One region of the Bacillus mojavensis genome, then DNA from elsewhere that is predicted to be linked to it. Evidence: predicted binding sites of a transcription regulator. Region 1 holds the regulator's gene; the other holds the start of a gene.
What was found. Region 1 encodes LexA, which represses DNA repair genes until DNA is damaged. Its sites were predicted from a motif close to CGAACATATGTTCG; they were not measured.
Positions count from the first base shown of each region.

Region 2: a site for LexA is predicted at 9,182-9,195, ahead of HC660_RS06875 (ImmA/IrrE family metallo-endopeptidase). Genes of this name have one in related genera too.

Region 1 covers NZ_CP051464.1:1,840,755-1,852,174, reverse strand. Annotated here, with positions in the region: gene HC660_RS09635 (CcdC family protein) at 1-488, opposite strand, end outside; gene HC660_RS09630 (response regulator) at 568-930, opposite strand; gene HC660_RS09625 (cytochrome c biogenesis protein CcdA) at 1,020-1,727, opposite strand; gene ynzD (aspartyl-phosphate phosphatase YnzD) at 1,948-2,121, shown strand; gene HC660_RS09615 (YneF family protein) at 2,195-2,413, opposite strand; gene sirA (sporulation inhibitor of replication protein SirA) at 2,499-2,945, opposite strand; gene tkt (transketolase) at 3,098-5,101, opposite strand; gene HC660_RS09600 (DUF896 domain-containing protein) at 5,276-5,509, opposite strand; gene HC660_RS09595 (YneB family resolvase-like protein) at 5,573-6,226, opposite strand; gene yneA (cell division suppressor protein YneA) at 6,244-6,555, opposite strand; gene lexA (transcriptional repressor LexA) at 6,711-7,328, shown strand; gene HC660_RS09580 (hypothetical protein) at 7,723-8,151, opposite strand; gene fosM (FosM family fosfomycin resistance protein) at 8,233-8,655, opposite strand; gene HC660_RS09570 (DUF892 family protein) at 8,948-9,154, shown strand; gene HC660_RS09565 (spore coat protein) at 9,157-9,456, shown strand; gene HC660_RS09560 (YndM family protein) at 9,465-9,917, shown strand; gene HC660_RS09555 (gamma-polyglutamate hydrolase PghL) at 9,940-10,698, opposite strand; gene HC660_RS09550 (hypothetical protein) at 10,926-11,237, opposite strand; gene HC660_RS09545 (YndJ family protein) at 11,347-11,420, opposite strand, start outside.
Region 2 covers NZ_CP051464.1:1,319,480-1,330,899, forward strand. Annotated here, with positions in the region: gene HC660_RS06825 (tagaturonate reductase) at 1-230, shown strand, start outside; gene HC660_RS06830 (UxaA family hydrolase) at 227-1,720, shown strand; gene HC660_RS06835 (sulfite exporter TauE/SafE family protein) at 1,758-2,522, opposite strand; gene HC660_RS06840 (DinB family protein) at 2,864-3,328, opposite strand; gene rapA (response regulator aspartate phosphatase RapA) at 3,531-4,667, shown strand; gene phrA (phosphatase RapA inhibitor PhrA) at 4,657-4,791, shown strand; gene HC660_RS06855 (N-acetylmuramoyl-L-alanine amidase) at 5,068-6,012, shown strand; gene HC660_RS06860 (hypothetical protein) at 6,275-6,502, opposite strand; gene HC660_RS06865 (poly-gamma-glutamate hydrolase family protein) at 7,010-7,621, shown strand; gene HC660_RS06870 (manganese catalase) at 7,689-8,525, shown strand; gene HC660_RS06875 (ImmA/IrrE family metallo-endopeptidase) at 8,570-9,166, opposite strand; gene xre (HTH-type transcriptional regulator Xre) at 9,330-9,671, opposite strand; gene HC660_RS06885 (YjzJ family protein) at 9,850-10,029, shown strand; gene HC660_RS06890 (DeoR family transcriptional regulator) at 10,016-10,852, shown strand; gene HC660_RS06895 (ATP-binding protein) at 10,752-11,420, shown strand, end outside.

The DNA of each region.
Region 1 (11,420 bases):
TTCATTTGAATGTCTGCTGACTGCAGCTCGCTTTGAAGTTTTCGATATGACAGATACATGGCAATTCTCCACGGCACAATCATACCGAAAGCCAGAATCCAAAACATACCGCTCAGTGCGCCGTAATCAACCGATGTGCTTAAAATTGATTTCATTACAATTCTGATCACCAAAAGGCCGATTAATATAAAGACAAATGCCTTAGACCGTTTCATGTAAATTTCATTATTTTTAATTTCAAACTTTGAAGTTTTTATAAGAAAAATAGAGAAAATCACGCCTAAAGTGATCGCTTCTAAAAACTCTTCACCTGTTACCCAAAAAACCGGAAATAAAAACATTAACGCCCCCGTACTCATAAAAATCGGCGGAAGAATGATTTTTTTCGCTGAAACAGGTTTATCGGAAGACTTAATTCTGACCACCATCACAGCTGCAGCCATTAAAACAGCAACAATTGATGAAACTATTATCATCATACTTATCATTCCTTTGTTTCTCGGAGTGTTGACACTATATACTATACTCCAAAACAATAAAAAAAACCATTTTGAAAAGAAATGACTTTCAATTTCCCATAACGCGATTCACAGCTTCTAATACTTTGGACTCCTCAAACGGTTTGACAATAAAATCTTTTGCCCCAAGTTCAATGGCTTCCGTAACAATTCTTTGCTGGCGCATTGCGGTACACATGATTATCTTTGCTTTAGGGTCAAAGGATATGATCTCACGAAGCGCCTTAATCCCGTTTTTCACCGGCATCGTAATATCCATCGTCACTAAATCCGGCCGAAGTTTTTTATACAGGTCAGCCGCTTGTTCGCCGTCCGCCGCCTCGCCTGCTATTATGTAATTTGCCTCTTCCAAGATCTCTCTGATTTTTACTCTCATGAACTTGGCGTCGTCTACAACTAAAACTCTTGTCATATTCCCCTCCAAAAATCGAATTCCTCAGGTAATAGTCTTATTGTACCAAAAACAAAAGGATTAGTAGTAGTGCAAAAGTAATTTAACAGTCAGAAACCTGTAAAACCACCAAAAAGATCCGACAGCAAAATAATGATCAAGCTCATCCAGTTAAAAAATAGCAGGATCCCAATTACAATCATAAGTACGCCGCCCGCTTTCATGATCAAAAGCTGATTCTTCCTAATCCATTTCAGCTTCGTAATGAAGAACGACAATAATACAAATGGAACGGCAAATCCGAGAACATATAGCATCATATACGGTACCGCTGAGCCAGGATTCGTACCTGCTAATGTGATAACAGCCCCCAAAATAGGACCGGTGCAAGGCGTCCAGCCAGCCGCAAAAGCCATACCGATTAAAATTGAACCGAAAAACCCCCCCGGCTTATGCTTAAAATGGACTCTGCGCTCTTTCATGATAACCTCAGGACGAAACACGCCAAGCGTGATAAAACCGAACAGAATAATGAGCAAAGCGCCCACTTGCCGAATAGCATCATGATAATCCCTAAACAAGGTTCCAATAAAAGATGTACCATATCCTAAAGCAATAAAAATCACTGAAAACCCCAGCAAAAAAAACAGCGTATGAGCCAAGCTTCTTTTTTGCAGCAGCAGTTTCTCTGTTTTCACATCATCCATGCTCACTCCTGTAATATATGACAGGAAAGCCGGATACAGCGGCAGGCAGCAAGGCGAAATAAATGATAAAAATCCCGCCCCGAATGTCAGAAGATAATTCACATCTCCCATGTCATCATCCCTTCATAATTTGACATTCCTTCAAGTTATGACAAAATCATTTCATTTTTTTAACACTTTCACTCGAAGGATTTCTATTTTCAAAAAAAACTTATATAATTTAATTTGACATTGAGACATTGTACTCCTTCTCATTTGAAAATTAGTATAAATATGGATATAATATAAACATTCACTTTTGAAGATCTAATGTATGAAAGGATACATCCCTGTGATTAGAGAGCATCTATTAAATGAAATTGAAAAGAAAAGAGCAGAGCTGCTGCAAATTGTCATGGCGAACGGAATGACATCTCATATTACGATAGAACTCAGTCAGGAGCTTGACCATCTTCTCATACAATATCAAAAGCAGCGCCTTCGAGCAGTAGCGGGTGATGAATGATTGCAAAATAAAAAACCCGATAAAGGGTTTTTTATTTTATAACCATGTTTCTCTATATCATAATCTTTACGTATTATTTCGTTTGATTATTCATGGCTTTCATCATTTGATTGATTTTCTTTTGAGAAGGTTTCATTCCCATTTGCATCATCATCATGCGTAACATTTGTTCATTAATAGGCGGATTCTTTTTAAGGTAGCTCATCATATATTTACGAGCAATAAAAAACCCGAGTGCAACACCTATGAGCAGTGCAACAACGCCCACTAGGATGCCAACCCATAAAGTCATTTTATTTCCTCCTTCATGTTGTCTAGTTTAAAGTGTACTAAACCAAAAGCTATTATACAACATTTACATCTCTTTTTCTTCGGTTTTAGACAAAATTTCTTTCTTTCACCGGATTTAACCACCCATACCGCTTCGTATTGAAATCCATTGCGAGAAAGCAAGGGCTTACTTTGCGAAGAACTTCAAAAAATATCGTTTCTGCCTCGTAATCTCCGTTAGCTACAATTTCAATCATGTGTTCCCTCATCATAAAAGACGCTTGTCCCTTTGCTTTTGGCAGAGATAATCTATAAATATAATCCAGCTGTGTATAGTTTGTATTATTCAAATTCATTTTTAACCGCTGATGCATATGTAAAATCGGAATAGGTTTCGTAATATATTGAATTTGTTTCTCTGTCATTTCATATTGCTGCCTCGTCAGGCTTGTCCAATGATAGTCTTGAAACAGCTCAAACATAACCGATTCCCGCCCGAAATAGTGATTGGCAAATTCCTCTTTGATCAGGTACGTATAGTAGTGACGTTCCATCTTCTCATCCCCTTTTCCAGCAGCATTTCATTTGCATTCTATTATACAAAAGAAGAGAAGAAAGAATTGTCTATTACTGTTAATCAGCCAATACTATTTTTGTCGGATAAACAAGAAAAAGAGGATGATTTGACTCATCCCCTTTGAAAACCTTATTTATTGATTAATGCTTTAACTCGATCCACAACGTTTGCAACTGAGAAGCCGTATTCATTGATGATCGTTTCGCCAGGAGCGGAGGCACCGAATTTGTCAATGCCGAGCACGTCTCCTTCAAGCCCTGTGTATTTACCCCAGCCAAATGATGCGCCCATTTCAATCGCAAGACGTTTTCTCACATCTGACGGAAGCACGGAGTTTTTGTATTCATCAGATTGTTTCTCAAAACGATCTACTGAAGGCATGCTGACGACAGAAACATCAATATTTTCTTTCGCCAATTCAGCCTGTGCTTCAATTGCCAGACCAACCTCTGAGCCCGTCGCGATAAGAAGAGCGTCCGGTGTTTCGTTTTTAGACTTAGAAACAACATAAGCACCCTTTTCTACACCAGCCAATGCCTCTTCAGCTGTTTGGTCGATTGTAGGAAGGTTTTGACGTGTCAATACGAGTGCTGTTGGATGATCTGTGCTCTGTACCGCAAGCTTCCATGCCGCTGCTGTCTCATTACCGTCTGCAGGGCGAATTAAAGAAAGGTTAGGCATTGCGCGTAAAGAAGCAAGCTGCTCAACCGGCTCGTGAGTCGGCCCATCTTCACCGACCGCGATACTGTCGTGAGTAAAGACATATGTCACAGGAAGACCCATTAAGGCTGCAAGGCGAATCGCCGGACGCAAGTAATCAGAGAAGACAAAGAATGTTCCGCCGAATACACGGAGTCCGCCATGAAGCGCCATACCGTTTAAGGCTGCACCCATAGCAAATTCACGAACACCAAACCAGAAATTTTTGCCTGAGTAATCAAGCGCTGTATAATCACCGGAATTTTTAATCGTCGTTTTGTTTGATCCTGCTAAGTCTGCAGAACCGCCAACAAAGAACGGAATTTTATTCGCAAGACCGTTTAGAACCTCACCTGAAGAGGCACGGGATGCCAGACTGCTTCCTTTTTCATAAACAGGCACCTCTTGATCCCAGTCTTTCGGAAGTTCTCCTTTGATAGCCAGTTCAAGCTGTTCAGCGAGTTCCGGATAAATTTCTTTATATTTACCGAATTGGTCATTCCATTCCTGTTCCTTTTTCTCGCCGGATTCTTTTACTGTTTTTGCGAAATGCTCATATACTTCTGACGGAACGTAGAAATCTTCTTCATACGTCCATGCATAAGCTTCTTTTGTTAATTTACTTTCTTCTTTGCCAAGCGGAGCACCGTGAACACCGGAAGTGCCGGCACGGTTAGGGGAACCGAAACCAATTGTCGTTTTCACTTCAATTAATGTAGGTTTCTTGTCGTTTTGGCGTGCTTTTTCAATTGCGGCAGATAATTCTTCAATATTGTTTCCATCCTCAACGTAAAGAACTTCCCAGTTCATCGCCTCAAAACGCTGTTTTACGTTTTCAGAGAATGAACGATCCAGATCTCCATCCAATGAGATGTCATTTGAATCGTATAATACGATGAGACGGCCAAGCTGAAGATGGCCTGCTAGTGAAGCGGCTTCAGAAGAAATACCTTCCATTAAATCACCGTCACCGCAAATGCTGTATGTATAGTGATCGACTACATTGAATGAATCACGGTTGTAAGTTTCGGCTAAATGGCGTTCTGCAATAGCCATTCCGACCGCCATTGCGATTCCTTGTCCAAGCGGCCCTGTTGTTGCATCAACACCGGCTGTATGTCCGAATTCCGGATGTCCCGGTGTTTTGCTGCCCCACTGACGGAATCCCTTAAGATCTTCAATACTGAGATCATACCCGCTTAAATGAAGCATGCTGTATAAAAGTGCTGATCCGTGTCCCGCAGATAAAACAAAACGGTCGCGGTTAAACCACCCAGGGTTTGCCGGATTTACATTCATAAATTTTGTCCATAGCGTATATGCCATTGGCGCTGCCCCCATAGGCATTCCAGGGTGACCAGAGTTTGCTTTTTCAATAGCGTCTATTGATAGTGTGCGAATGGTAGCAACTGATTTCTTTTCAATTGTATCCATAAAAATCCCCTTCCTTATATGTTGTACCCTTTCATCATAAATGTCTGACGACTTTTTCTCAACTGTTTCAGCTTAAATTTGAGAGAAACTTGATGAATTTTGTCACCTGAAGAAAGCCCTGCTGTTTGTAGTATATACAAAAGAGGAATACGATATTGCCGTATTCCTCTTATATTAATGGAGTCTGTTATTTTTTTTTTCTCTTTTTAACTTTTCAGGTGTTACGTCATTGCCTTCAGGATCAATGATTTTTACACTTTTTAATGTGTTTTTCATAGAAGAACGAAATCCTTTTAGGTATTCTTGACGGAGCTTTTGCTGCTCGGCTTTTTCTTCTTCTGTGATAACGCCAGCTTTAGCTTTTGCGGCAAGTTCATTGATTCTGGCAATTTTTTCGTTTGAAATCATGATAAACTCCTTTATTGCATTTTGTGTATATACTACTAAAACACGAGGAGTTTTACAACTGATTCACTCGCCTGTCTGCTCATTCTCTATGTATTCTTGAAAACGCCGATGGACTGTCGCCTTTGACACATCATAGCCAAAACCTCTCAACGTAGCCGCGATTTCAGCAAACGTCAGTTTATTTGCTCTCAACCGGACAATCTCCGAGATCGGAACTTCTATTCTATCTTTTCCGCTGTTTTCATGCTGGTTTTTCAGGTTCTTTTGAGGCTTAAAACCATTTTTTACTGCGCGTTTCATTCCGCGTTTAATTTTCATGTTGTGAATTTTTCTCTGGTATTCCTCCACAATACTGACGATTTCCAGCACCATAGAGTCAGCCTCCGATAACTCAAGTTCACCTCTGTGAGCGGTCGTAAATACTTTCACTCCTTCCCTGTAAATACAATGAAGAAGTGCAATTTTCGCGTTTCCCCGGCCGAGTCTTGTTTCATCCTGAACTAAAATCACATCAATATTTGAGTTCTTGATATGATCAAGCAAATCAAATACACCATCCCGGTCCATTTCATATCCGCTGGCTTTTTCAGAAATCACTTTGACGACTTCTATGCCGTTCTCAGCCGCAATGGCCGTAAGCTCCTCCTCCTGCCGCTTTAATGAGGTTTCTTGCTGTTCTTTATTTGTGCTTACGCGGGCATAAATGAGTGCTTTCACCTTTCTACCTTTCCTCTCTATTTAACAGTAGCCAGTTCGTATGCAGCCGGATGTTCCTTTTTTAATGGAATCACCAATTCATCTCCCGGCTGAAGTTCAGACGGCTGAAGATTATTTTTTTCAGCTACCCATTCAATAAAATCACTTTTATTTATCTTTTTTGAGTCAGCCACCTGGTCGGCAAGCGACCACAGCGTATCCCCCTGCTGAACTTTTATTTTAACATACTGGTTAAGCTCCTGGTCGCTGCTTGTATATGACAACAGAAGGATAACCACGCTTAGAATCACAGTGAACAGGCCGACAAAAATAATAGATTCTTTACTCATGATAACAACCTCCAACAAGAATGTTTGTTCGCATTTTTATAATTTCAGTATATACGAACAAACGTTTCTGTCAATTGTTTTTTCGAACCTATGTTTGTACTGTCAGGAAAATCATGCTATAATCTACTTAAAATCGACGTTTAGAGGTGCAAAAAATGACGAAGCTTTCAAAAAGGCAACTTGATATCCTCCGTTTTATTAAAGCAGAGGTTAAATCAAAAGGATATCCGCCTTCCGTTAGAGAGATCGGAGAGGCTGTCGGCCTTGCGTCCAGTTCAACTGTCCACGGCCATTTGGCCCGTTTGGAAACAAAAGGACTGATTAGACGCGATCCGACAAAACCAAGAGCGATAGAAATTCTGGATGAAGAAGTAGAGATTCCAAAGAGCCAAGTCGTTAATGTACCGGTAATCGGAAAAGTAACGGCCGGATCACCTATTACAGCGGTTGAAAACATTGAAGAATACTTCCCGCTTCCTGACCGTATGGTTCCTCCGGATGAGCATGTGTTTATGCTGGAGATTATGGGAGACAGTATGATTGACGCAGGTATACTTGATAAGGACTATGTTATTGTAAAACAGCAAAACACGGCGAATAACGGTGAAATCGTAGTGGCGATGACAGAAGATGATGAAGCTACTGTAAAACGTTTCTATAAAGAGGATACACACATTCGCCTACAGCCTGAAAATCCAACCATGGCTCCGATTATACTGCAGAATGTCAGCATATTAGGAAAAGTAATTGGTGTGTTCAGAACTGTCCATTAAACTATCAAACTATCAGTTACAAAGAATAAACCCCCTCTCCCTTTACGGAGTGGGGGTTTTGTTTTAAAAAAAAGCAGGTTCGCCCTGGCTTAGGTGCGAACCTGAATAGGAGGAAAAAGAACATCATGTTTACACCATAATTATCCATCATTTAATTGTTGAAGTCAAGAAATTTTCTTTCCTTAACGAAACTTTTTCTTTAAAAAATATTGTTTAAAAATGTAGTCGTTCCTATCTTATAAATGTTTCGATCTTGGACGTGAAAAGATTAGTTATACTCTGCTCTTTTATCATGAGCGAGATCAAAAAGAAATATATTGAATATTTAGTACATAGTTTATTTAGTTAATTTATTCCACAAAAAAAGCTCACTGCTTTTCAATAAATGTGAGCATCAATCAAAAGTAAAATATTCTACACCATAGCGCCCTTTTACATGAACACTTCCACAGTTTGGGGAATGTTCTTCAGCTACTATTCGATACCGATGATACGGTTCAATGGAAACCTTATCTTGAGCGCTAAAATCAAACCAATTACCGATGAATTGTTTGGCGCTTAACGTAGTGTAATTACCTGTAAGTCCCATTCGCTGAAGCTTAATGTCAACTGAACAAGTATTCACTCCTCGTATCGTAAACTGGTACCCTAAAAAATAGTCAATTGCCGGTATATCACCAATGTTTTCTACATAAAGCGCTTTTGTTTCATCATTAAGAATGAAATCGGTTTTATATTCATATTGTAAAGTTGCTGCATGAATCGTCCCGGTTCCAAAAACACATAGCAAAACAGCTGTCATCAGCAAGATTTTATTTCTCAAATGCAATCCCCCTCCTTTACCATATATTACCCCCAAAAGATAAATATGTATATCCTCTGTTGCTCAGTTTCCCGCACTTTTTCAATCATAAAAATCCATATGGGTTTTAGCTTGCTTATAATATTGAAGTCTGCCTTGAAGAGTTCCTGTATGGAATTCAAATTTATGGCCGTCAGGATCGGTGAAATAAATTGATTTTCGATCACGTTCATCTCGTTCTCTCCCAGGCAAAATAGTAACTTGAAGATTTTTTAATTTTGCGGACATTTCTTCAAACTTACTTTCTTCAATTGTAAAAGCGATATGGGTATAAGAAGCCTTAATGTCATTTCTGGGAATGTCACGCTCTTCGTTGAGAGCCAGCCATATGCCGTTTAAATCAAAATATGCAGTGCTCCTTCCTTTGACCAACAATTTAGCATCAAAGACATTTTGATAAAACTCGATGGATGTCAGTAAATCAGAAACAGAAAATAACAAGTGATTGATCCCTTTGATCTCCACTGTGTCTCCTCCTCAGTATTTATAGATAGCCGATTAAAAAACTTAAATATGGGACTTTCAATAATGCAATACAGACATTGTGATAAAGACGTTTTTTTAGTAAAAGCGTATAATTCTTCAAATTTTTACTCAGCCTGTTTCAAAAGATTGAATGCTGGATTTTTATTTTAAGACGCTCATCCCCACCCTTATGTACGGGTGCTCCAGTCAGAAAGTTTCAATTCAACAGCAAAAAATACCAGTGTAAACAAAAGCAATTTGCTCAAAATAAACCATATTACTTAAGAAGGGAATGACCGTGATGAATGACTACGGCCTTCATGAAACGTTAGAATTGCACGAATTGCTTACGTTTAAAAATCTTTGTTTGACAAAATCTTCAACCATGACGGGACTTGTACAAGATGAAGAATTAAAGAGTATTCTTGAACAGGATGCTCAAAAAACAAAACAGCAGGTTGCACGTTTGCAGGAATTGCTGTCAGTGAGAGGTGAATAAGCGTGAATGAGTTCTTTCAAAAATTAGCCGGAATGGGCAGCATGACCGAACAAGCGATCGCAACGGATTTTTTAATATCGGCAAAGACAGGCGTAAGGAATATTGCAGCTGCCATCACAGAATCTTCTTCCCCAGAAGTCAGAGAAACGCTGCAGCAATATTTACATGACGCGATTAATACCCATGAACAAATTTATCTTTATATGGCTGCAAAGGGTTTTTATCATTCTAAAGATTTAACTCAGCAAATAAGTGTCGATCTTGAGGCTGCAGATACCGCTAAAGATTTGCCTCAAATATAGGTGATCAAATGAAACATATTATCGCTCTTGCTTCTAAAACAGCTTTAACTCTTGCCCTCTTGTATGTGATTTTGGATAGAGTTTACCATGCTTCCTTCTTAAGTGTGCTGTTTATAACATTTTTCTTAAGCTTTGTAACATACCTTTCCGGAGACATCCTGATCTTGCCGAGAACCAGCAATGTGACAGCTTCACTGGCTGACTTCGGGCTTTCACTCGTTATTCTTTGGGTCTTTCTTGAAACGCAAACGAGAAACGGTTTCTCACCGTTTGCAGCTGCTCTTATTGCTTCTGTCTGCCTGACTGTTTTTGAATATTTTTTTCACCGGTATTTGCTGAAAAATGTGTTGGATGAAACATTCAGAAACGAACTGACTGCTAAAGATAACACTTTGCAATATCAAACCGAGGCATCAGATGAATTGTTCCCTGAAGCCCCTGATCAGAAGGATGAAAAATAAGGAGGCGCAAAGCCTCCTTATTTTAATAACTGTTTTGCATAAAATGGGTCAACACTTCCGTAAAATCATAAAACCCCTCATTTTGAGTCGTGGATCTGCTTTTTAAAGAAAAGATGCCAAACAAAGATTCTCTAAAACCTGTACTCATCTCTAACTGGATGCTCAAACCGGTTTTTGATTTATTCGCTATATTGTTTGGACTTACGCCTGCATGCGGATGATCCGTACCAAGCAATTCAGCTGGAAAACCGGCTTTCTGCAGTTCTGAAACCAATTCTGCCGCTCTTGATCGGTCTGTTCCGCCGATTTGTATCTGTTGGTCCTCTCCTGCATACCCATGCAATGAAATGACATACTCATGACTTGCTACAAGTTTCAGTGCCTGAGGTTCATCAAAATGTGTGCTTGTTATATGCAGCACTGAATTTCCAGACGTCTTCAAACCTTCAAACAAATACATGGAATACGCTTTGCTGAGTTCTCTCGCTAATTCACTTGTGCCGCCTTCAATACCTCCCCCGTGAATAGCTAAAACAAGCACAGGGCTGCCGATTTCTTTTGTGACAATGCTGTAATCAGAAGGATCTTCGTTATTCTTTAATTCCTCGAAATTCTGATAGATATCCTCTGCACATACTGAAGAAACCGGAACAAACAATAAAAAAATTAACAACATTTTTACATTTTTTAAAGTTGATGGAAAACGTTTGACTATGTTACAATCAACATGCTTCAAGGAATGGAGCAAACGGCGGAGCAGGGATACTTTGGCCGGTTTCATCTACTCCGCCTCAAAACCAAAAACACAGGATGCTGGATTCTTTGAGGCTTTAGCACGAATTATCTCGTCCTCCTTGTTAAATTTTTGTTAAATTCACAATATTATATACCATTAGCCCGGGTGCTGTTCTTCACATTTATGAATTTATACTCCTTAGCAAAAAAGTAAGATCGCACCGGCTTTCCATTAAATAAAAAAATGCACCCGCCTGCTGGCTTGTGCACCTTTTACTTTCTGTTATTCCCGCGTTTCCTTACTTTGTTCAGCTTATTAATGTCTTTTTCAATTTTTCTTATACTCCGCTTTTGCGGAATGGCTTTTATTTCACTGTAAACAGCAATAAACCCGCTTAAAGTAACTGCTGCAATATAAACGAAACGGTGTTTAATAAAACGGACAACAAGATCATTGTCACCTGCTTCTTTTTCAAGCCTTTCGATCACATCTTTATCAAACAGCTGATCGACATAAACTTGCTTCATCCCCACTGCAAATCCCGCAGCCAGCCATACAATCAGAAATAAACTGATATACAACATAAAAACCCTTCCTTCCCCGTCTGTATGAGGTGCAGAATTAAAATGCGCCGGTCCATTGTTTGCCGGACGAGCAACTGTCAGATGAACGCTTGTCTTTGTTTTATATTCTTCATTTGGACGGGCAATATGTAATTTCATAATTAACAGTTAGAAATTGAATCCCAAACAGCCACATTTCGTGAA
Region 2 (11,420 bases), 520 kb from region 1:
AGGATGACCCGGCTGTTCTTCGATTTTTCCAAGAGGTTTGGAATCAGGAGACCGGAGATATGCTCCGTATCGCTTCAGCCTTATTAGGAGAACAATGGCTGTGGGGAGCAAATCTGAATGAGATTCCGAAGCTGACTGAGAGAGTCGCTGAGTACTTGAATCATATTCATGAACTGGGAATGGAGCGGGCTCTTGAACAATGCTGTCTGCAAAGGGGGAAAGTGCTGTGAAATCATTTATAAAGATTCATAGACAGGATAATGTTTTGCTTGCTCTGCGTGATATTCAGAAGGGAGAGCGGCTGAATGCGGGCGGCGTGATGATTGAAGTAAAAGATGATATTAAAAGAGGCCATAAGATTGCATTGCAGCATATAAAGGAAAATGACAGCATCATCAAATACGGGTTTCCGATCGGGCATGCGTTAAAAGATATTTTTATTGGAGAGCATATTCATGTTCATAATACAAAAACAAATTTATCTGATATTCAAACGTACAGTTATACACCGAGATTTGAAAAAAATCCATACACGCATGAGAACCGGACATTTAAAGGATATAGAAGAGAAAACGGAAATGCCGGTGTCCGCAATGAATTGTGGATCGTGCCAACCGTCGGCTGTGTCAATGGAATTGCCGAAAAAATGCTTCAACGGTTTGTCAGAGAAACGGGAGATATTGCCCCGTTTGACAATGTGTTAGTGTTAAAACATCAATACGGATGCTCACAGCTTGGCGATGATCATGAAAATACTAGGCAAATCCTGCTGAACGCCATTCGCCATCCAAATGCCGGCGGTGTCTTGGTGCTGGGGCTCGGCTGTGAAAATAACGAGCTGGCATCAATGAAAAAAGCGCTTCAGGATGTCAACAAGGATCGGGTGAAGTTTCTCGAATCCCAGTCGGTGACAGACGAAATGGAGGCAGGTGTCGCATTGCTGAAGGACATCCATGAAGCCGCCAAAGGGGATAAACGGGAAGACATCCCGCTTTCTGAACTGAAAATAGGGTTGAAATGCGGGGGATCTGACGGTTTTTCCGGCATCACAGCGAACCCATTGCTCGGACGGTTTTCTGATTATATCATCGCGCAAGGGGGCAGCACGGTTCTGACGGAGGTACCGGAGATGTTCGGTGCGGAAACGCTGCTGATGCAGCGGGCTGCCAATGAAGAGGTATTCCATAAGATTGTCGATTTAATCAATGATTTTAAACAATATTTTATTCAGCATGATCAGCCGGTGTACGAAAACCCTTCGCCAGGCAACAAAGCAGGCGGCATTTCCACCCTTGAGGATAAATCGCTGGGCTGCACGCAAAAAGCGGGGATTTCTCCTGTCTCAGATGTATTAAAATACGGAGAAGTGCTTAAGACAAACGGACTGACGCTTTTGAGCGCGCCTGGCAATGATTTAATCGCTTCCTCCGCATTGGCTGCGGCGGGCTGCCACATTGTCCTGTTTACAACTGGGCGAGGTACGCCGTTCGGCACTTTTGTTCCAACAGTAAAGGTGGCGACGAATACACAGCTGTACGAGACGAAGCCGCACTGGATTGATTTTAACGCAGGTCTCTTAGCAGAGGATGATGTTCATGACGAATTTGTGCTTCGAGAGTTTATCGATTATATCACGAAGGTTGCAAACGGAGAGCTTGTGAATCACGAAAAAAATGACTTCAGAGAGCTTGCTATTTTTAAATCGGGTGTGACGCTATAACAAGAAAGGCTATCCTGTAAAGGATAGCCTTTCTTGATTAAATCAGCTTTAATCCGCTGATTAAGATAATGGATGCCATAATAAATTGCAGCGGACGGGGTGAAAATCTAGGTGAGAGATGACTGCCAACCAGCACCCCCGGAATGGAACCGATAAGCAAATTGGCCGCTAACAAATAATCAACGCTCCCGAAGCTTGCGTTTAAAATACCTGCCGCAGTAACGAGCAGAAAAGCATGCGCAATATCGGTTCCGACAATGTCGGATGTTTTCATTTTAAATAAGTACAGCATAGCAATCGCAAACAACGAGCCGGAACCGATCGATGTTAAGCCGACGATAAATCCAAACACGACACCGATTAGAATCGTAAGCATTCGCTTATCTTCTAGCGGCATCAGCTGCCAGCGGTTCGGGCGAAGTTTTTTGTCCAGAAACAGGCGGACGATGATCGAAATGGCAACTAGGGTCAGAACATAACCAAGAGCGTGTTTAATAATCTCTTCCTGATGCTGGTGGAAGGCGGGAAACAAATGAAGTATGCCAATGGCTATAGAAGCACTCGGAATACTGCCGATGGCTAAGTATTTTACCAATTTAAAATTGATTGTTTTCTGCCGCCAATGGGACGCAACGCCAAACAGCTTGGTGATTGAGTTATAGACAAGGTCCGTGCCGACCGCTATGGAAGGATTGATTCCAAGCACTATTAAAAGAGGAGTTAAAAGCGCAGCTCCGCCTACACCTGTCAATCCGACTAAGACACCGACTAACAAACCCATCAAAATGATGCTAACACTCATGATAAAGACCTCCTGAAAACCCGACTATTTTTATCAGATTATATATGATTAGGTCGCTTTAATCAATTAAATTTTTTGAATATTTGTACGGATACTTCTTTGATTTTTGTATGCTCAATATCTTTATTCATTTGCCCCATAATGAGTGTCAGGACGAGATGGGAGTAAGTTTGACCGGTTAAAACAGGTCATTCGGGTCGGTATTTGGTTGAATCAGGTCAACCATTCAGCCAGCTATGTGCCAATACCGGCTGTCACTAGGAATCGAGGTGTGTATTGGATGCGGTAGGAAACGAAGGCAATAAAAAAAGATACCTTTAGGTCAGGTATCTTTTTTTAGGTTACATACGCTGCTGATAAAACGGCAGCTCTGTATGACCCATTTCTCTTACATAAACAAACAGGTTGCCTTTATGGTGAATTTCATGCTCCAGCGCAAGCTGAAGCAATGCGCTGCCAGTGACTTTTCTTCCGAAAGCAGCTGTCAAATCAATTTCTCTGTTAAGGTGTTCCTCAGTCAGCTGTTCAAGGATGGCAGCCGTTTTTTCTGTATACGTTTTAGCCAAAACATTGAGATCCGTTTCCGTTTCTTCCTGCTGGTTTTGAAAAGGTGAGGCATTGCCTTCTTTAATGACATTTGCGAACAGATAGAAAGACGTCAGGATGTGCTTGACCAGCTCTTCTGCTGACATTGATGTTTCCGTCGGTTTGTAGCTGTAATGGTCTTTGCTGATTTTTTCTGTCAGCTCAATCGTCACATTGCGATGTGACAAAAAGTGACTCACAATTTGAGTGGATTGGGTCAATAGAATCTCCTCCATATTCAAAATAAATGGTGCAATGAAATCCTATATCAATGGGCATAAATTAACAAGCAATATGCTAAGAATTGATTGTATATTCTTGCGGTTAGCCGAAATTCGACAATTGCGGTCTTTTTGCGTTCTTCTTTTTCTTGTAAATATGATAAAATATGACATATCTCGGGTATATAAAAGGGGGGATTAATTGAGGATGAAGCAGACTATTCCGTCCTCTTATGTCGGGCTTAAAATTAATGAATGGTATACCCATATCCGGCAGTTTCACGTAGCTGAAGCAGAACGGGTCAAGCTCGAAGTAGAAAGAGAAATCGAGGATATGGAAGAAGATCAAGATTTACTGCTGTATTATTCTCTAATGGAATTTAGGCACCGTGTTATGCTGGATTACATTAAGCCTTTTGGAGAGGACACCTCACAGCTAGAGTTTTCAGAATTATTAGAAGACATCGAAGGGAATCAGTACAAGCTGACAGGACTGCTCGAGTACTACTTTAACTTTTTTCGCGGGATGTATGAATTTAAGCAGAAAATGTTTGTCAGTGCCATGATGTACTATAAGAGGGCAGAAAAGAACCTTGCCCTTGTGTCAGACGACATTGAAAAAGCTGAATTTGCTTTTAAAATGGCTGAGATCTTTTACAATTTAAAGCAGACGTATGTCTCTATGAGCTATGCCGTTCAGGCGTTAGAAACGTATCAGATGTATGAAACGTACACTGTCCGCAGAATCCAATGTGAATTCGTTATTGCAGGTAATTATGATGATATGCAGTATCCAGAAAGAGCATTGCCCCATTTAGAACTGGCTTTAGATCTTGCAAAGAAAGAAGGCAATCCCCGCCTGATCAGTTCGGCCCTTTACAATCTCGGAAACTGTTACGAGAAAATGGGTGAACTGCAAAAGGCAGCCGTATACTTTGAGAAATCTGTTTCTATTTGCAAGTCGGAAAAGTTCGATAATCTTCCGCATTCTATCTACTCATTAACACAAGTTCTGTATAAACAAAAAAATGATGCCGAGGCGCAAAAGCAATATCGTGAAGGATTGGAAATCGCCCGTCAGTATAGCGATGAATTATTCGTGGAGCTTTTTCAATTTTTACATGCGTTATACGGAAAAAACATTGACACAGAATCAGTCTCACACACCTTTCAATTTCTCGAAGAACATATGCTGTATCCTTACATTGAAGAGCTGGCGCATGATGCTGCCCAATTCTATATAGAAAACGGACAGCCTGAAAAAGCACTTTCCTTTTATGAGAAAATGGTGCACGCACAAAAACAAATCCAGAGAGGAGATTGTTTATATGAAATCTAAATGGATGTCAGGTTTGTTAATCGTTGCGGTCGTGTTCAGCTTTACTCAGGAGATGGTCCATGCAGGAGAAACAGCGGATACAGAGGGAAAAACATTTCATATTGCGGCACGCAATCAAACATGATGATAACGAAAAAAACCCCTCCGGTTGCGGAAGGGTCTTTTTTATTTTAGCTTCCATTCCTTAATGGCCAGCTTTAGAGGACCCGCTGGACAGCAATTGATCAGCTTGTCCGATATTTCGGGCGCCTCTTCAGTGAGCACGCTTTGATGACGAAAACTCCGCCTGTAGCGTCGCTGAATGGGCCTAAATTATTAAGCGCGAAGGTGACGGAAGACACAATATTTACGTCCTACGAATGCCACCTATTAATGAAAAAAGAAAAAGGAGAGATGATAGGTGAGCATTCAAGTGAAGAAAAATTTGGTTTCTGAGGCGAAGTACGCGCTGAAATGCCCGAATGCGATGTCCGCTGAATACATTACCATTCACAACACGGCCAACGACGCGTCCGCTGCCAATGAAATCAGCTACATGATCGGGAACACCAGCTCGACAAGCTTTCATTTCGCGGTTGACGATAAAGAGGTGATTCAAGGACTGCCGCTTAACCGTAACGCTTGGCATACTGGTGACGGCACAAACGGTACAGGCAATCGCAAGTCGATCGGCGTAGAAATTTGCTACAGTAAATCGGGAGGCCCAAAGTACGAGGCAGCCGAGGCATTGGCGATCTCTTTTGTGGCACAGCTTTTGAAGGAGCGGGGCTGGGGAATTGACCGTGTCAAAAAGCACCAAGACTGGAACGGTAAATACTGTCCGCACCGCATTTTATCAGAGGGGCGCTGGGAGCAAGTCAAGGCGGCAATTGAAAAGGAATTAAACGGTGGCGTATCAGCGAAAAAAGCTTCATCTTCTGCGCAAGTGTATTATGTAAAAAAAGGAGATACGCTGTCCGGCATTGCAGCATCACATGGTGTGAGTGTGAAAACACTGCAAAGCTTCAATCACATTACTGATCCAAATCTCATTAAAGTCGGACAAGAGATCAAGCTTTCCGGGACCGCTTCTTCTAAAAGCCATGCCCCATCCTCATACCCGCTGCCATCCGGGGTTATCAAAGTAACGAGCCCGCTGACAAAAGGCACAAAAGTAAAGCAGGTGCAAACTGCACTGGCAGCTCTATATTTTTATCCTGATAAAGGGGCGAAGAATCATGGGGTGGACGGTGTATATGGGCCAAAAACAGCAAATGCTGTCAAGCGCTTTCAATCTGTCAGCGGATTAACGGCAGACGGCATTTACGGGCCGAAAACGAAAGCCAAAATGGAACAAAAACTATAATGAAAAAAGGAAGCTTCACCTGAATGGAGCTTCCTTTTACATATTACATAAACGCAGTGAGAACCTCTTGAATATTAGATATACTTTTAGACTGATTTGGCACAGCAGGGGAGCGCCACGCCACAAAAGATTTAAGTGTTATAGACAATTTCCTAGGCTTAAAGCTGCCAAGGAAATCTAGAGAAGCAACAATCTTTGAGCATTAACATAGAAAAAAAAAGACCCGGTGATTACCGGGGAAAATAAATAGAAAGTTAAAGGTTTAGTGATATTTTTTATATTCTACTTTGTAATCATAGTCATGCTTGTCATGATCATAACACTTTTTGCCATGGTCATAATATTTTTTATCATGGTCATAGCACTTTTTGTCGCAATCGTAATCTTTCTCATGATCATCATAATACTTTTTATCATGGTCATAATACTTCTTGTAATATTTCTTTTTGTAAGTGTAATACTCTTCTTTATATTTTTTATAATAACCCATGCTTACTCCTCCTTTAATGTTTGATCAGTTTTATTATATGAATTCAAAAAGAGATGGTATGGTCATATGTATTCGTCGACAAAAAAAGGCTGTTTTAAAAAACAAACTGATAATAATAGATAGCGTGCCAGCTTGTTGAAAGATTTGGCAAGCCTGAAGACATAAAATAGAAATCCTGCTGAATAAACGTAATAATAGTTTAGCCTCGTTTGAGTAAACATGTTTTCCGCCTTGTACCTTGATATGCTTGTGTACGATTGTTTATTGCCGAGTAATCCACCTGTTGATCGACCGTATAAGACGTGTGTCAGAATCACACTCCAATGTAAACGCCGCATTTTTTCCTCTCTAGTAAAAGAAGAGCTAACTTTTCTTTCGCCTCAGCTGTAGAGTCAATCTACCAATAAACCCTTTATCTATCTCCTGAAATGTAAATACGATAAAAAGGTTTTCATTCATAGATGAGTAGCGTAAACTGGTGCTGACTGATAAAGGAGAGCGCTTAGCATGAAAGATATGTATGACAGTTTTTTATCCCTTTCTGCGTCTGAATCGGAGTACCGGATTATATATGAAGAGAACAGCGGGAGCGAGCATATTGTTCTTGGTCCTCACGGCGGAAGAATTGAGCCGGGCGTCAGCGAACTGGTGCGGGCATTTGCTGATCAATGTTCCATTTATATTTTTGAAGGATTGAAGCAGCGCAATAACCGTTCGCTTCACCTGACAAGCACTCGTTTTGATGAACCGCTTGCCTTAGAAAAAGTAAACGCCCACCGATTCGCACTGGCCTTTCACGGCTACCGTGATCTGAAAAAGCCGCATACATTGGTCGGAGGCGCGGATCGAAGAAAAGCAGCAGCCATTTGCGAGTTGCTGAATGAGGCGGGGTTCAGTGCGGAACTGGTCAATGAAAAAGACCGGCTGGCAGGTGTCCATCCGCAAAACATCGTCAATAGGACAAAAAGGGAGATGGGACTGCAGCTGGAACTGAGTACGGCGCAGCGGAGCGCGTTATTTCACAATTTTGGCTGCCGTAAAGGACGGTACATAGAAACCAAGCTTTTTTCTCAATATGTGAATGCTGTTAAGCTTGGTTTTTATGGAAAAAGCAAGTAGGACCTGCAATAACTGCCTATTTCTTCATACGCTGTGAATGTGTGAATGCGTAGGGAGGAATGAACTCATGTTTTATCATATTAAAGAGCTTCAATATCAGGCAAAGCCTTCCCGTCCGGATCCTGTTTATGCGAAAAAGCTTCAAGAGGTGCTGGGCGGCCAATTTGGTGAAATTAGCGTCATGATGCAATATTTGTTTCAGGGTTTTAACTGCAGGGCAGATGCCAAGTATAAAGATTTGCTATGTGATGTGGGGACGGAAGAGATCGGACATGTGGAAATGTTGGCTACAATGATTTCCAGGCTTCTGGATGGTGCTCCCGCTGATGTACAGGAAAATGCTTATAAAAGCAACCCCGCTATTGCAGCCGTGATGTCAGGGATGAACCCTCAGCACGCTATTGTGTCCGGCTTAGGTGCGATGGCATCAGATAGTGAGGGTTATCCGTGGAATGCAAAATACATTATCTCAAGCGGAAATCTGCTGGCGGATTTCCGCGCAAACTTAAATGCGGAAGCCCAGGGGCGCCTTCAGGTGACGCGGCTCTATGCCATGACTGATGATCCCGGGGTAAGAGATATGCTGTCATTTTTGATTGCAAGGGATACTTATCATCAAAATATGTGGTATGCAGCGATTAAAGAGCTGGAAGAAAGAGAACGGGATATTGTCGTTCCCACGACATTTCCGCGTGAGCTAGAAAAGCAGGAAGTATCCTATGATCTGTTTAACTTTTCCAGAGGGGATGAAAGCTCACAGGGAAGGTGGGCTCATGGCGAAGCCTTTGATGGCCGGGGCGAATTCAGGTATATCCCGGCTCCGATTGCGTTCGCATCTGCGCCTCATCTTAAACCGGCGCCAATGTGGCTGCAGAATACCATGCCTCCGATGTCGAAATATTAATATCTATGCCGGGCTGAGGGCAAATGTCCCCAGCCCGTTTTTGATTAGCTGTATTTGCCGATTTGATACAACGCTTTTTCTTCAGCGACCTGCAAGTGCTGCTGATCGCCTTCCTCGTACGCATTTGGCCGCTTATGTGATAATAAATAAGCAAGCCTCTTCTGAAATTGAATACCTGCTTTACGCCGTTCAAACATTTCAAGTCTTTTCTCAGCAAAGTCCTTTGTCACCCGGAATACCGTCGCAATGGTTGCAAGAGCCTGACTTCTCCATTGCGGCAGTTCCATCTGCAACAGCATAAAGGTTGGCACACAGAAGTGGTACATAAATTGGTTCGCCTGGAATTCCTGCAGCTCCCTGAAGAGCTTGTTCATCTGAAAATGATTGCCTGCATGCTTTAATACGTGGCACAGTTCATGGCCAAAATCCTCCCATTGCTCTTCTTGGGACTTTTTTTGGTTCAATATGATACTGTACATGCCGTCGTATTTTACCATCATGCTTCCCATCTCCTCGAAATGAACCCATATATCAAGGTCGTTTGCGATTTTCAGCATGTCAATGTGATGGGGAGAGGTAATGCCCAGCCGACTGTATAAATTTTTTACGTATTCCTCCAGATGTGATAAGTAATCGCCCAATTGAATACTCCCTTTCGAACATATGTTCTGTTTGTAGCGAGAAAGAAAAGCCCGTTTAGGACTAAAAAAGTGTGTTGAAATCTTTCCCTTTTCTTTAAAAAATAAACACTTTTTTCTTTATATCGGTCTATTTTTTATATGTTTTAGAGAACAGAAAAAATATTTATTTGTTTTTCGGTTTCCGGTTCTTTTCTTTTTCTTTTAAATAGTTGATAAATTCAATGGCCTGCTGCTTGCTTTCCGGGGAAAAATCCTGCATATCCCGGTATGCGAGCTGCAAGTCCGGATCAGAAAACATATCATCCTCAGATTTTTTTTCTTTTCCTGTTAATAAGTAATCCGTTGTCACTTGGAAGTAATCAGCCAGCTTTTGCAGTGTGTCGTAATCAGGTTCGCTTCGCCCATTTTCATAATGAGAATAGCGTGCGCGCGATACACCGATGTGAGATGCGATTTCTTCCTGTGTCCTTTTCCCTCTGAGACTCTTCAATCTGCTGCCTATCATACTATGACCTCTCTTTTTTTAACTCCCTAAGTTACTTACGATTATAGATACAATCTGTATCAAAATAAAGTTATGATAAAAAAAGTATCAAAAATAACTTGATGATACATAATGTATCGTTTATACTTGGTAACAGTTGATACGAATTGTATCAAAAACAAATCGGGAGAGTGATCACATGCATCCGATTCAAATCGTTTTTAGTGAAAATCCGATAGATCAGCGTCATCTCGGACAATCCGGCGGCTCCATTTCTTTTACGGCATGCGGCCTTCCGGTATTCCATTTTGAAAATCGAGAACAATTTCAAGCGTACTTGCTGTTAAAAGAAGAGGTGAAACGCAATGAAAAACGATAAAAGCTATCCTTTTCCGATGTATTCAGGGCTGTTGAATTCAGAACATTATGACAAAATAGGATCGGCTCTGTGGCTGTTTCTCTGGTTTATCAGCTCAACGACAAAAGAAATTGAAAAGGACGGCGTGAACTGGGGAATTGTGCTCGGCCATAAGCCGTTAAAAGCGAAAGAGATGGCAGCCTTATTCGGTGTTAGTGAAAAAACAGTCAGAAGATGGCTGGAGCTTCTTGAAAGCCATGGATACATAAAGGCTGCCCGCGCGCCATACGGACTCATGATCTCTGTAAAGCATTCCAAAAAATTCAGCTTCAGATCGGACAAAACGGAACAACGCAGCGATAAAGAGCGGTCATTTTCGCCGCTGGCACTGGACAAAGAAGACCGCTCTAATATAGATAAAACAAAAACATATACTGCTGCTGATGATGCAGTGGATCACATAGCGAAGCGGTTTACACAATTACGGTCGGCTCAAGAAGGACGCACCGTGTATCCTTCCTCCAGAGATTATCAAGCCATCGCCCGTATTGTCGCCATCGGCGTTCCTGTTACGCAAACAATCAAATGGCTTGAGGAATGTTTTCAAGCTTTTGAAAACCGGCGAACAGCTGCTTCTGAAACGATAAAGGCCTTTCGCTACTGTTCGAAATTCATCGAAGACCGATTTTTCGCGCAGCAAGCCAAAAAGACCGTTGCAATACAACATGAGAGGAATGAAAGTAATGACAAAACATACAATCGAGCAGATTTTAGACGAGCTGAGAAAAGGGAGACGTCCATTACTGGCGGACAAACCGGCCGAATCAGACGCAAGCCGGTATGATTGCCAGAGATGCAAGGATCAGGGGGGATATCTCAGCCGGCAAGACGGTCTGGAAGTATGGACAATGTGCAGCTGTATGGCAGAACGAAAAGTGAAACGGCTGCTGGGCGCCAGTGAAATTACCCCTGCCTTCAGACAGCTTGGCTTTCATGAATTCCGCACCCAAGGGAAGCCACAGGCCGTCAAGGACGCGTTTGAATGCGCCAAAGAGTTTGTGGCGGATTATGAACACATCAAGGACAGCCGGAAAAACAGCATCGCCCTTTTGGGTCAGCCCGGTTCTGGGAAAACACACCTTCTTACTGCTGCGGCTAATGACTTGATGAGAAAGCGCCATGTGCCGGTCATTTATTTTCCGTTCGTCGAAGGCTTTACTGATTTAAAAAATGATTTTGACCTTTTGGAAGCTAAGCTGAACCGAATAAAGCAGGCAGACGTGCTGTTCATTGATGATCTCTTTAAACCGGTAAACGGCAAACCACGCGCCACTGATTGGCAGCTGGAACAAATGTATTCCGTTTTGAACTACCGCTACTTAAATCATAAACCGATTCTGCTTTCAAGCGAG